Collimonas fungivorans Ter331: one gene and its partner. The protein of the gene in region 1 interacts with the protein of each later gene in a pairwise test. Links are inferred from orthologs where the notes say so. Each region holds a gene or a part of one and is shown on either strand. Other genes may lie near its edges. The genes, in order: CFU_RS15555 and CFU_RS20135.

Region 1 (6,073 bases):
ATGTCCAGGCTTCCCGCTTTTACCAGGAACGGCAAGGCGTGCTGGGACTGAACATCGGCAAGAACGCCGATACGCCGATCGAACGCGCCGCCGAGGATTACCTGCACTGCCTGCAGAAAGTCTATCCCTACGCCAGCTACGTCACCGTCAATATTTCCTCGCCCAACACCAAGAACCTGCGCCAGCTGCAAGGCGCGTCGGAGCTCGACGCCCTGCTGTCGCAGCTCAAGCAGGCGCAGCAGAAACTGGCCGACCAATACCAGCGCTACGTTCCGATCGCCCTGAAGATCGCGCCGGACATCGACGCCGAACAGATCAAGACCATCGCCGACGCCTTGCTGCGGCATAAGATAGACGGCGTGATCGCCACCAACACCACCATCAGCCGCGATGCCGTCAGAGGCCTGCAGCACGAGAATGAAGCCGGCGGCTTGTCCGGCGCGCCGGTGCTGGCCTTGTCCACCAGCGTGGTGCGCCAGCTGCACGGCGAACTGGGCGATGCCTTGCCTATCATCGGCGTCGGCGGGATTTTCAGCGGCGCCGATGCACAAGCCAAGATGGCCGCGGGCGCATCGCTGGTGCAGCTGTACAGCGGCCTGATCTACCGCGGCCCGGCGCTGGTGCGCGAATGCGCGGCAGCCTTGCGCGAGCAGGATTAAAAAAAAAGCGGCGCCAGTTGCCTGGGGCCGCCTGGCGTTGCGCTGGCCTGCTTTTATTTTGCAGCCATTTTCGATTTGACCAGACCGACGATCACCATCAGTATCGCCCCGCCAACGCCGCCGCCGCCGACGTTGCTGATAATGGATGTCAGATCCATCCCGCCCGCCGCCGCGCCGGCCCCGGCTACAGCGCCGCCGGTCAGGGCCGCAAGCAATCTGCTGCCGATGGCGCCGCCGACAATGCCGGCGATCGAATTGCCCACCGGGCCAAGGTTAAACTTACTTAATATGCTGCCTGCAATGTTGCCGCCGGCGGCACCGCTGACCAGTCCGATTATCAGTTGAGTCCAGTCCATAGAGAGCTCCATTTACGTGACGTCGATTAATCAATCAAGTGTTTACCCTACCCGTCCGGTACGCCCGGACTAGCCGGGTAATATCAGCAAGGCAATTCAGTATAGGACGAACCTGATTGTTAAGTAGCAACTTTTTTGCTGCAACGCAACCATGGACTGTCCCGGCGAGAGGCCGGACGGCAAAGAAAAAGCCCGCTGGCCTTGCGGCAGCGGGCTAAATCCGAACCCGAGGAGGGACGGAGGAGACAAACCAAATCGTAGCGTCCGAATATGACAAGAACATGACCCGGGCCTTGCTCAAGCGGGTTTAGAAGCGGCGCTCGGCTCAGGCGATTTTCAGGATGCGCTGTTCAAAATCGGCCTTGTGCACACTGTTGCTGCCGGCGCTGTGCGGCTCTGCCTGCAATGCTTCAACGATATCTTCACGCTTCAGCTGCGGTGCAAACTGCAAGATGAAATCATAGGTATAAGAACGCAGGTAGGCGCCGCGCCGCACCGCCAGCCGGGTCACGTTGGACGCCAGCAGATGCGACACCTCGATCGAGCGCAAACCGTTCTGGCGGCTATGCTCGGTCGCCATCGAAGCCACCAGGCCGACGCCGAGGCCGAGCGACACGTACTGCTGGATGACGTCGGAATCCATCGCGGTCAGCACGATGTCCGGCGTGATGCCGGCAGTCCGGAAAGCGTCGTCGATATGGCCGCGGCCGGTGAAGCCGATGTCGTAGGTAATCAAGGGATAGGCAGCCAGGTCGGCCAGGCTGATCGGCTCGCTGATTTCCAGCAAGGGATGATTCTCCGGCACCACCAGCACATGGCTCCATTCATAGCACGGGAAGGAAATCAGTTCCTTGAACTGGGTCAGGCCTTCGGTAGCGATGCCGACATCGGCCTTGCCCGATATCACCCAGTCGGCGATATGTTCCGGCGAGCTTTGCTGCAAGGCGATGCGGACATCCGGGAAACTGGCGCGGAAACCTTGGACCACGCGCGGCAAGGCATAACGCGCCTGCGTATGGGTGGCGGCCACGGTCAGGGTGCCGCTGGTTTCACCCGAATATTCCTGGCTGGCCTGGCGTAAATTCTCTGCTTCCTGCAACAGCCTTTCGACGATCTTCAGGATGCCCTTGCCGGGATCGGTCAGGCCGATCAGGCGTTTGCCGTTGCGGATGAAAATATCGACGCCGAGCTCTTCTTCCAGCTCACGGATCTGGCGGCTGACGCCGGGCTGCGATGTAAACAGGACATTAGCTACTTCGGTCAGGTTGAAACCGCAACGCGCTGCTTCGCGGATTGATCGTAATTGCTGAAAATTCATAATGTTCTCCTTACCTTACCGAGTTTGCTTGCTGATCGACGAACACCTGCAGGCGGCGCGGACGCACCACCAGGGTTTCGCCATCTTTCAAATCGAGCTGCTTGAAGCGCTCGCTGGAAATCACCGCTTCGATCAGGCCGTTATCCGCACCTTCGGCGCCGTCGCTGCGCTCCAGTTCCAGCTGCGCCAGCGGTCCGATGGCATGGGCGCGGCGCAGCTGCACCACGATGCCTTCGGCGCCGGCGCTGTAGCGGTCGATTTCGAGGTCGTGTGGCCGCACGTAGCCGATGCCTTGCGCGTCCTGCGCCGCAGCGTGTTCCGGCGCCTCGAAACTGGCGCCGCCGGTATCCAGCACACCCTGGTGCACGCGGCCGTGGAACAGGTTGACGTTGCCGAGGAAACCGTAGACGAAAGGCGAAGCCGGATTCTCATAGACTTGCTGCGGCGCGCCTACCTGCTCCACATTGCCCTTGTTCATCAGCACGATCTGGTCCGCCACTTCCAGCGCTTCTTCCTGGTCGTGGGTCACGAAAATGCTGGTGACATGCAATTCGTCGTGCAGGCGCCGCAGCCAGCGCCGCAATTCCTTGCGCACCTTGGCGTCGAGCGCGCCGAACGGTTCGTCCAGCAGCAGCACGCGCGGTTCCACCGCCAATGCCCGCGCCAGTGCGATGCGCTGGCGCTGGCCGCCTGACAATTGCGGCGGATAACGGTCTGCCAGCCAGTCCAGCTGCACCAGTTCCAGCAAACTGGTCACTTTTTCCCGGATCGCGCTGTCGCTTGGACGCTGAGCGCGCGGCTTGACGCGCAGGCCGAAGGCGATGTTTTCAAATACGGTCATGTGCTTGAACAGCGCATAGTGCTGGAACACGAAACCGACCTGGCGCTCGCGCACATGGCGCGAAGAAGCGTCTTCGCCTTCCAGCAGGACCTGGCCGCTGTCCTGCGCTTCGAGGCCGGCGATGATGCGCAGCAAAGTGGTCTTGCCGCAGCCCGAGGGGCCCAGCAGCGCAGTCAGCTCGCCCGTGGGAAATTCCAGCGACACATTGTTCAGTGCGACAAACTCACCGAAGCGCTTGTTGATGTTGCTTACCTGGATGCTCATGTCAGCTCCTGTTGATGCGCGGCGTTATGGACGTTGTGCGGCAGTACCGTTTCACGCAAACGCCATTCGATGAAGGATTTCAGCGCCAGGGTCAGCAGCGCCAGGAACGCCAGCAGCGAAGCCACCGCAAATGCTGCCTGGAAGTTGTATTCGTTATAGAGAATCTCGACCTGCAAAGGGATGGTATTGGTCTCGCCGCGGATGTGGCCGGACACCACCGACACCGCGCCGAACTCGCCCATGGCGCGCGCATTGCACAAGATCACGCCATACAGCAGGCCCCACTTGATATTCGGCAGGGTCACGTAGCGGAAAGTCTTCCAGCCGGAAGCGCCCAGCACCAGCGCCGCTTCCTCTTCCTCGCTGCCCTGCGCCTGCATCAGGGGGATCAGTTCGCGGGCGACGAAGGGAAAGGTGACGAACACCGTCGCCAGCACGATGCCCGGCACCGCAAACAGGATCTTGATGTCGTGCTCGCGCAGCCACGGGCCGAACCAGCCCTGGGCGCCGAACAACAGCACATAAATCAGGCCGGAAATCACCGGCGACACCGAAAACGGCAGGTCGATCAGCGTCAGCAGGATATTCTTGCCGCGGAATTCGAACTTGGCGATGGTCCATGAGGCGGCGACGCCGAACACCAGGTTGAGCGGCACCGCAATCGCGGCGGTCAGCAAGGTCAGCTTGATGGCGCTGATCGCATCCGGCTCGATGATGGCCGCGAGATACGCTTCCCAGCCCTTCTTGAAGGCTTCGGCAAATACCGACAGCAGCGGCACCACCAGAAACAGGGCCAGGAACAGCAGCGCCACTGTCATCAACAATGTACGGACCCAGAGCGGCTCGAGGATGGCGTTGGGTACATGGACCGGTTCGCCCCTGGCCTGCGGCCTGGCGGCGGGCGCGGTGGGCGCCGGAGTGACGGCTGGGTCAAAATTGCTGGCGGTTGCGCTCACGTCCGGCTCCTAGACTTTGACCGACTGGCCGCGCTTGCGGGTCCAGGCTTGCAGTACGTTGATCGCCAGCAGCAGCAGGAACGACACTGTCAGCATCACCACCGCAATCGCGGTGGCGCCGGCATAGTCGTATTGCTCCAGCTTGGTAATGATGAACAAGGGGGTGATCTCCGACACCATCGGCATATTGCCGGCGATGAAGATGACCGAGCCGTACTCGCCGGTGGCGCGCGCAAAGGACAGCGCAAAACCGGTCAGCAGGGCCGGGAATACTGTTGGGAAAATTACCCTGGTAAAAGTCTGCCAATGATTGGCGCCCAGGCTGGCGGCCGCTTCTTCCAGTTCCTTCTCGGCATCTTCCAGCACCGGCTGCACGGTGCGCACCACAAACGGCAAGCCGATGAAAGTCAGCGCTACTAATATACCCAGCGGTGTAAAAGCGACCTTGATGCCCAGCGGCTCCAAATACTGGCCGATCCAGCCGTTAGTGGAATACAGCGCAGTCAGGGCGATGCCGGCCACCGCGGTCGGCAGCGCAAACGGCAGGTCGACCAGGGCATCGATCAACTTCTTGCCGGGGAACTGGTAACGCACCAGCACCCAGGCCACGATGCCGCCGAAAATCGCATTCAGCAGCGCCGCCAGCAAGGAAGTGCCGAAAGTCAGGCGATAGGAGGCCATCACCCGCGGCGAAGTGACCGCGGTGACAAAGCCATCCCAACTCAGCGTGAAGGTCTTGAGGAACACCGCCGACAAGGGGATCAGTACGATCAGGGCCAGGTAAAACAGGGTAAACCCCAGCGACAGGCGAAATCCGGGCATCACGCGAAACGGCGCGGCGGGCCTGATAAGACCTGGTTGGGCAAGTGCGGCGGCTGTCATGCATCGTCCTCTTATTACAAATACGGCTAAAGAACAACGATAATCTCACCGGTTTGTTATAAAGAGAACGAACTTTTTTGCATGTGCATAGAATCGATTTGCATAAGGGAAATAGCGAATTTGCCGTCCGGCACTCAAGTTACATGACTTTAAAGCAATGAAAAACATGCTCCAGACGGCCTGACATAGAGCCATTCCCGAGCCGTATCCCCAAAAGCCACGCAAATCCGCTACAGCTCAGGCGCGCTTTTTTGTATTCTGTTCCGCCATTTCTGCAGATTGTCGCAAGCAGCTGGCGACTTGCCCTGCCCCTCCCTAAAGTGACGACATGCAACAACGTTTGCCACCTACCAGCCACTTAGTTAGCCACTTGAGGAGAATACAAATGAACACAGCACGCCAAGCACTGATCGCCATCCTGTCCATCGCCACCCTGGCCGGCAGCGTCGCCCCGGCACAAGCAGCACCGCAGCAAACCGAAGTCTCGACACTGGCAACCATCACCATCGTCGGCAAGCGTCCAAGCCACCCAGAGTTCCTGCAAACCGTGACCATTGTCGCCAAGCGCCTGACTCCGCAAGAAAAGCTGGCCATGGCGCAGGAAGAAGGCTGCCTGCCTACCATCACCATCGTCGGCAAACGCCTGAACCGTGAGCAAAAGTCGGTCCTGGCGCAGCAAGAAGCCAGCCGCAAGAAAACTGTCATCTAACCAGCCGTCAAGTCGCAGTTCCATATCAGGAGATTGCAAATGAACACCACGTCTAAATTACTGGTCGCCGCCACGCTGTTAGCGACCC
Region 2 (5,904 bases), 990 kb from region 1 along the record:
TTGAAGCTGCCCTTGATCGCCAGCCATTTCGCGCTTTCGAAATCGTTGAATTTTTCAAAGGCGAAGTGACGGCGGGCGCCGGCCGGGATGCCGGCCAGGATCTGGGCCGCTTCCACCAGGATGGTGCCGGAGCCGCACATGGGATCGAACAGGACTGTGCCCGGTTTCCAGCCGGAGGTGCGCAGCAGGCCGGCGGCGAGATTCTCGCGCAGCGGCGCATCGCCGGTTTCGGCGCGCCAGCCGCGCTTGAACAGCGCTTCGCCGGAAGTGTCGAGGTACAGCGTGAAATTGTGGGCGTCGAGGAAGCCGACGATGCGCATGTCCGGCGTGCCGGTGTCGACCGACGGCCGTTCATTGCACAGGTCGCGGAAACGGTCGCAAATGCCGTCCTTGATCTTGAGCGTAGTGAACTGCAGGCTGCGCAGCGGCGATTTCACCGCGGTGACGTCGACCCGGATGGTATGGCTGACCGGAAACCAGCTTTCCCATTCCTGCTCCAGCGTCATGTCGTAGATATCGTTTTCATTCTTGTAGGCGCCATGCGTCAGGCGCAGCAGCACCCGGCTGGCGATGCGCGAATGCAGGTTGATGCGCCAGGCATCGCTCAGCAAGCCGGAACAATGGACGCCGCCCGGCACCTGGGTATGGACCTTGAGCGTGACCGCGGGCGCGCTGAACTGCGCTATTTCATTCAGTTCTTCAGCCAGTGCGGCTTCCAGCCCGCGCGGGCAAGGACAAAAATAGGAATGCGAATCTGTTGCTAGGTGTGACATGGGAGGACCTTTTTTCCGTTGGTACTACAGTTTGCTTAGCTGCCTTGGCAGCTAACTTGTTTGAACAAACAATTCATTTATCTGGCGAAAGCACGTTCCACAAAATCCAGCCGGTCCTGGCCCCAGAACGCTTCGCCGTCGACTACATACCATGGCGCGCCAAAGATGCTGGCGGAAATGGCTTCCTCGGTAAACCGGTCGAATTCGCTCTGGACGCTGGCGGTTTCGGCTGATTTCAGCAAGGTCTTGCCGTCGTGGCCAAGCTCCGAGGCGATTGCGCTCAAGGTGGCGCCGTCGGCGATATTGCGCTGTTCAGCCCAGACTGCGCGCATTATAGCCCCGGTCAGCGCCAAAGCGGCTTCCGTGCCGTGCGCCAGCTGGCTGGCGATGATCAGCTTGGCGGCGTCGTCGCTCTGCACCGGGAAGAAAGTCGGCTGCAGGTTGAGCGGCACCTGCAGGTATTCGCTCCAGCGCCGCAGTTCTTCCAGCCGGTAAGCCTGGCGCTGGGGAGCGCGCTTGGCCAGCGGCAAACCGCCGGAGGTGTTGAAGACCCTGGACAAGTCGCAGGGTTTTATTGCGACCTTGACGTCGTATTGCTTGGACAGCGCCACCAGGCGCGCGTGGCCCAGGTAGGCGAACGGCGAGTGCGGCGCAAAATAATATTCACAGAGTTTGCTCATGGCTGGTCCTAGGACGGGCTTAAAACGGTTTGACAACCACCAGGATGACGATGGCCAGCAGCAGCAGCACCGGCACTTCATTGAACCAGCGCAGCCAGACATGGCTGCGGGTATTCACCCCGTTTTCGAATTTCTTCAGCAGGCTGCCGCAGGCATGGTGGTAGCCGATCACGAGAATCACCAGGAACAGCTTGGCATGCAGCCAGCCGTTGCCCGGGCCTTTGCCTATGCCATAACCCAGCCACAGCCAGGCGCCGAAGACAATCGCCGGCAGCGCCAGCATCGTGGTGAAGCGATACAGCTTGCGCGCCATCAGCAGCAACCTTGTGGTGGCGGCGGTATCGGTTTCCTGGGCCAGGTTGACCAGGATCCGCGGCAAATAAAACAGACCGGCAAACCATGATGCGATGAAGACAATATGCAGCGATTTGATCCAAAGCATGGTGTTTCCTTTTTTTTATTGCGGGAAGGGGAGCATGGGGACGGCGGCAGCGGCCTGCCTGCCGGATTTTATTCGCGTACTTCGCCGTGCCCGAACACTACGTATTTTAGCGAAGTCAGCCCTTCCAGGCCGACCGGTCCGCGCGCATGCAGCTTGTCGTTGGAGATGCCGATCTCGGCGCCGAGGCCGAATTCGAAACCGTCGGCAAAGCGGGTCGAGGCATTGATCATGACCGATGCGGAATCGACTTCGCGCAGGAAGCGCATGGCGCGCGAATGGTTTTCGGTGACGATGCTGTCGGTGTGCTGCGAGGAATAGGTATTGATATGGGCGATTGCTTCATCCACGTCGGCAACCACCTTGACCGCCAGGATCGCCGCCAAGTACTCGGTGCGCCAGTCTTCCTCGCTGGCGGCAGCCAGGTGGGGATAACCGGCCAGGATGGCGCGCGCTTCATCGTCGGCGCGCAGTTCGACTTCCTTGCCCTGGTACAGCTTGGCCAGCTGCGGCAACACCTGCGGCGCAACCGCGCGCGCCACCAGCAAGGTTTCCATGGTGTTGCAAGTGCCGTAACGATGGCATTTGGCATTGAAGGCAATCTTCACGGCCTTGTCGAGATCGGCCTGGTCGTCGATGTAGACGTGGCAGATGCCGTCGAGATGCTTGATCATCGGCACCGTGGCCTCCTTGATCAGGCGTTCGATCAGGCCCTTGCCGCCGCGCGGCACGATGACGTCGACGTATTGCGGCATGGTGATCAGGGCGCCCACCGCGGCACGGTCGGTGGTGTCGACCACTTGCACCGCATCCTGCGGCAGGCCGGCGCCGGCCAGGCCTTCCTGCACCAGCCTGGCCAACGCCTGGTTGCAATGATGCGCTTCCGAGCCGCCGCGCAGGATGGTGGCGTTGCCGCTCTTGATGCACAGGCCGGCGGCGTCCACCGTAACGTTGGGCCGGGCTTCGTAAATGATGCCGATCACGCCCAGCGGCACCCGCATCTGGCCGACCTGGATGCCGGTAGGACGGTACTTCATGTTCGAGATTTCGCCGATCGGATCGGGCAGGGCGACAATCTGTTCGAGCCCGGCGATCATGGTGGCGATGGCCTGCTCCGACAGTGTCAGGCGGTCCAGCATCGCCGGCGCCAGGCCGTTGGCGCGTGCAGTTTCGAGATCGACCTGGTTGGCAGCGCGCAGCAGGTCGGCGTCGCGCCGGATGGCAACGGCGATCAGGCTCAGCGCGCGGTTCTTGACGGCGGTGTCGGCACGCGCCATGGCGCGTGATGCGGCGCGTGCGCGTTGTCCGACTTCGGTCATGTATTGTTGGATATCCATATGCTCTATCAAGTATGTGCGACTTTCAAACCCAGCTGCAGCAATGCGTCCCATGCATCGCCGGAAAAGGCTTTTGCACGCAAGCCTTTTACCATCTTGTCGACTTGCGCCGCATCTTTCAAAGCCGCTTCCAGCGTCGCCAGGCTCAGGCGCCGCAGCGCCGGTTCCATCAGCCTTTCGCGCGGCCCCCAGATGCGGTATTCCTTCAACAGCGCCGGTATCGGCCGGCCTTGGGCTGCTGCGGATTTCAGTTTCAGCAAGGTGCGGATTTCTTCGGAAACCGCCCACAGCACCAGCGGCAGCGCTTCGCCTTCGCCCTTCAGTCCGTCCATCATGCGCACCAGGCGCGCGGTATCGCCCACCAGCATTGCTTCATTCAGCTTGAATACATCATAGCGTGCGACGTTGAGCACTGCATCGTGGCACTGTTCGAAGCTCAGTTTGCCGGGCGGATGCAAGAGCGCCAGCTTCTGGATTTCCTGATGCGCCGCCAGCAGGTTGCCCTCGACCCGGTCGGCGATGAAATCGAGCGACTGGCGGTCCGCGCTCTGCTGCTGGGCCGCCAGGCGGACGCCGATCCAGTTCGGCAGGTGCGCCCGTTCCACCAGCGGAATATCAATATACACCGCGCTCTGCTGCAGGGTTGCGACCCAGGCCGCTTTCTGGGTGGCCCAGTCAAGCTTGGGCAGGCTGATGATGGTGACGTTGTCCGGATTGAGCGTCGCCGTATAGTTTTGCAAAGCCTGGCCGCCATCCTTGCCCGGTTTGCCGGTCGGGATGCGCAGCTCGATCAGCTTTTTATCGCCGAACAGCGATTGCGACTGGTTGGCCGCCAGTAGCTCCCCCCATTTGAAGCTGCGGTCGACTACCAGCACGTCGCGCTCGCTGCAGCCGTTGCTGCGCGCGCTCTTGCGTATCTTGTCGGATGCCTCCAGCGCCAGCAGATGCTCGTCGCTGGTGATCACGTACAAGGGCGCCAGGGTTTTCGCCAAATGGCCGTCGAGCGCGTCAAACCGCAGTTGCATGTACAGGTCCCCGGTTATTTGGCGGGAACGGGAACTGGCGCCGGAACGGTTGCCGGCGCTGCCTCCGGCTGGGTCGGCTGGGCAGTCTTGATGGCAGTCAGGCGGCGCAGGATCTGCTGCACCATGTCGCTTTGCATGTCGCGATACAGCAGCACTTCTTCCGCAGCCTTGGACAGCTCTTGCGACGAGTTGTAGCTGATGTCGCGTTTCAGCGTGATCTGGGTGGCTGGCAGCAACTCTTTCTTTTGGGCGTCGGTGACGCGGAAAGTCAGCCGGTAATACAGCATGTATTCGCTGGCGCGGCCCGAACTGTTGGTAGTCAGGACCACTTTTTCACGCGTCTCGGCCAGCACTTCCAGGGTTGCCTCGGCGCCTTCGGCGGAAGTCAGCACCTGGGTATTGCCGCTGGCCAGGATATTGCGCTTGAGCTCGATGCCCAGCGGCGAGTTGGCGCCGAAGGTCATGTACAGCGACTTGAACGGCAAATTGGCCGAGCCGCGCAGATGGAAGCCGCAGGCGGACAGCACTGCCGTCATGGCCAGTATCAGCAGCCAGGTGCGGGAAGCGGCGGGCATTCTAAGAGGCGTTCTATGCAACATTCGGGCATTCCTTGTTTCAAGATTCAGGCCGGACCTGGTAGTCCGGCCCTCAGTTAGGCGACGATATTCAGGCGACGATATTGACCAGTTTTCCCGGCACCACGATGATCTTCTTCGGCGCGCCTTCCAGGTATTTCTGGACGCTCTCGTTGGCCAGCGCGGCTGCTTCGATGCTGGCCTTGTCGGCGTCCTTGGCGACGGTGATGCTGCCGCGCAGCTTGCCGTTGACCTGGATCATCATTTCGATTTCGCTCTGTTCCAACGCCTTGCCGTCCACCTGCGGCCAGCTGGCGTCGAGGATGTCGCCATGCACGGCGGCAAAGCCGAGTTCCTGCCACAGCGCATGGGTGATGTGCGGCGCCACAGGATTGAGCACGCGCAGGAAAATCGACAAGCCTTCGGTCAGGACCGCATTGCTGGCCGCTGACTGGTCAAGCTTGGCGGCTTCCAGCGTGTTCAGCATTTTCATGCAGGCCGACACCACGGTGTTGTACTGGATCCGCTTCAAGTCGTGGTCGGCTTGCTGCAAGATCTTGTGCACTTCGCGGCGCAAGGTTTTCTGCACATCGTTCAGGCCGGAAAAATCGGCAGCGGCGGCGGGCGCGATGCTGGCGGCGCGGGCGTAGCTGAAGGCCCAGACCCGGCGCAGGAAGCGGTTGGCGCCTTCCACCCCGGTGCCCGACCATTCCAGGGTCTGCTCCGGCGGCGAGGCGAACATGGTGAACAGGCGCGCGGTGTCGGCGCCGTACTGGTCGATCTGGGCTTGCGGATCGATGCCGTTGTTCTTCGATTTCGACATCTTTTCGGTGCCGCCGATTTCCACCGGCTTGCCGTCGGTCTTCAGGATGGCGGTCAGCGGCCGGCCTTTGTCGTCGAAGGTCAGTTCGACGTCTTCCGGGTTGAGCCAGGTTTTCTTGCCGCTGGCGTCTTCGCGGAAATAGGTTTCATTGAGCACCATGCCTTGCGTCAGCAGGTTGGCGAACGGCTCGTCGAACTTGACCAGGCCAAAGTCGCGCATGACCTTGGTCCAGAAACGGGCGTACAGCAGATG

Evidence for each region.
Region 2: the proteins of CFU_RS15555 (region 1) and CFU_RS20135 interact in binary tests that used the Escherichia coli proteins (3 or more experiments, as listed by UniProt). The link is inferred for Collimonas fungivorans Ter331 from one-to-one orthologs.

Annotation. Positions count from the first base shown.
Region 1 is NC_015856.1:3,551,919-3,557,991, forward strand. What follows is about bases 1,392-4,390. They hold CFU_RS15555 (sulfate/molybdate ABC transporter ATP-binding protein), read right to left. Parts: upstream 3,439-4,390; coding sequence 2,344-3,438; downstream 1,392-2,343. Other genes in these bases: CFU_RS15550 (CysB family HTH-type transcriptional regulator), read right to left, coding at 1,392-2,333; cysW (sulfate ABC transporter permease subunit CysW), read right to left, coding at 3,435-4,390. In the rest of the region: CFU_RS15540 (quinone-dependent dihydroorotate dehydrogenase), read left to right, coding at 1-659; CFU_RS15545 (hypothetical protein), read right to left, coding at 713-1,015; more of CFU_RS15550, read right to left, coding at 1,341-1,391; more of cysW, read right to left, coding at 4,391-4,394; sulfate ABC transporter permease subunit CysT, read right to left, coding at 4,404-5,276; CFU_RS15570 (hypothetical protein), read left to right, coding at 5,662-5,985; CFU_RS15575 (hypothetical protein), read left to right, coding at 6,025-6,073. UniProt on the Escherichia coli protein: Part of the ABC transporter complex CysAWTP involved in sulfate/thiosulfate import. Responsible for energy coupling to the transport system.
Region 2 is NC_015856.1:4,542,678-4,548,581, reverse strand. What follows is about bases 1,097-3,926. They hold CFU_RS20135 (glutamate-5-semialdehyde dehydrogenase), read right to left. Parts: upstream 3,230-3,926; coding sequence 1,964-3,229; downstream 1,097-1,963. Other genes in these bases: holA (DNA polymerase III subunit delta), read right to left, coding at 3,238-3,926; CFU_RS20140 (CopD family protein), read right to left, coding at 1,473-1,895; CFU_RS20145 (2-hydroxychromene-2-carboxylate isomerase), read right to left, coding at 1,097-1,453. Also shown: CFU_RS20150 (THUMP domain-containing class I SAM-dependent RNA methyltransferase), read right to left, coding at 1-773; more of CFU_RS20145, read right to left, coding at 851-1,096; more of holA, read right to left, coding at 3,927-4,254; LPS assembly lipoprotein LptE, read right to left, coding at 4,269-4,829; leuS (leucine--tRNA ligase), read right to left, coding at 4,921-5,904. UniProt on the Escherichia coli protein: Catalyzes the NADPH-dependent reduction of L-glutamate 5-phosphate into L-glutamate 5-semialdehyde and phosphate. The product spontaneously undergoes cyclization to form 1-pyrroline-5-carboxylate.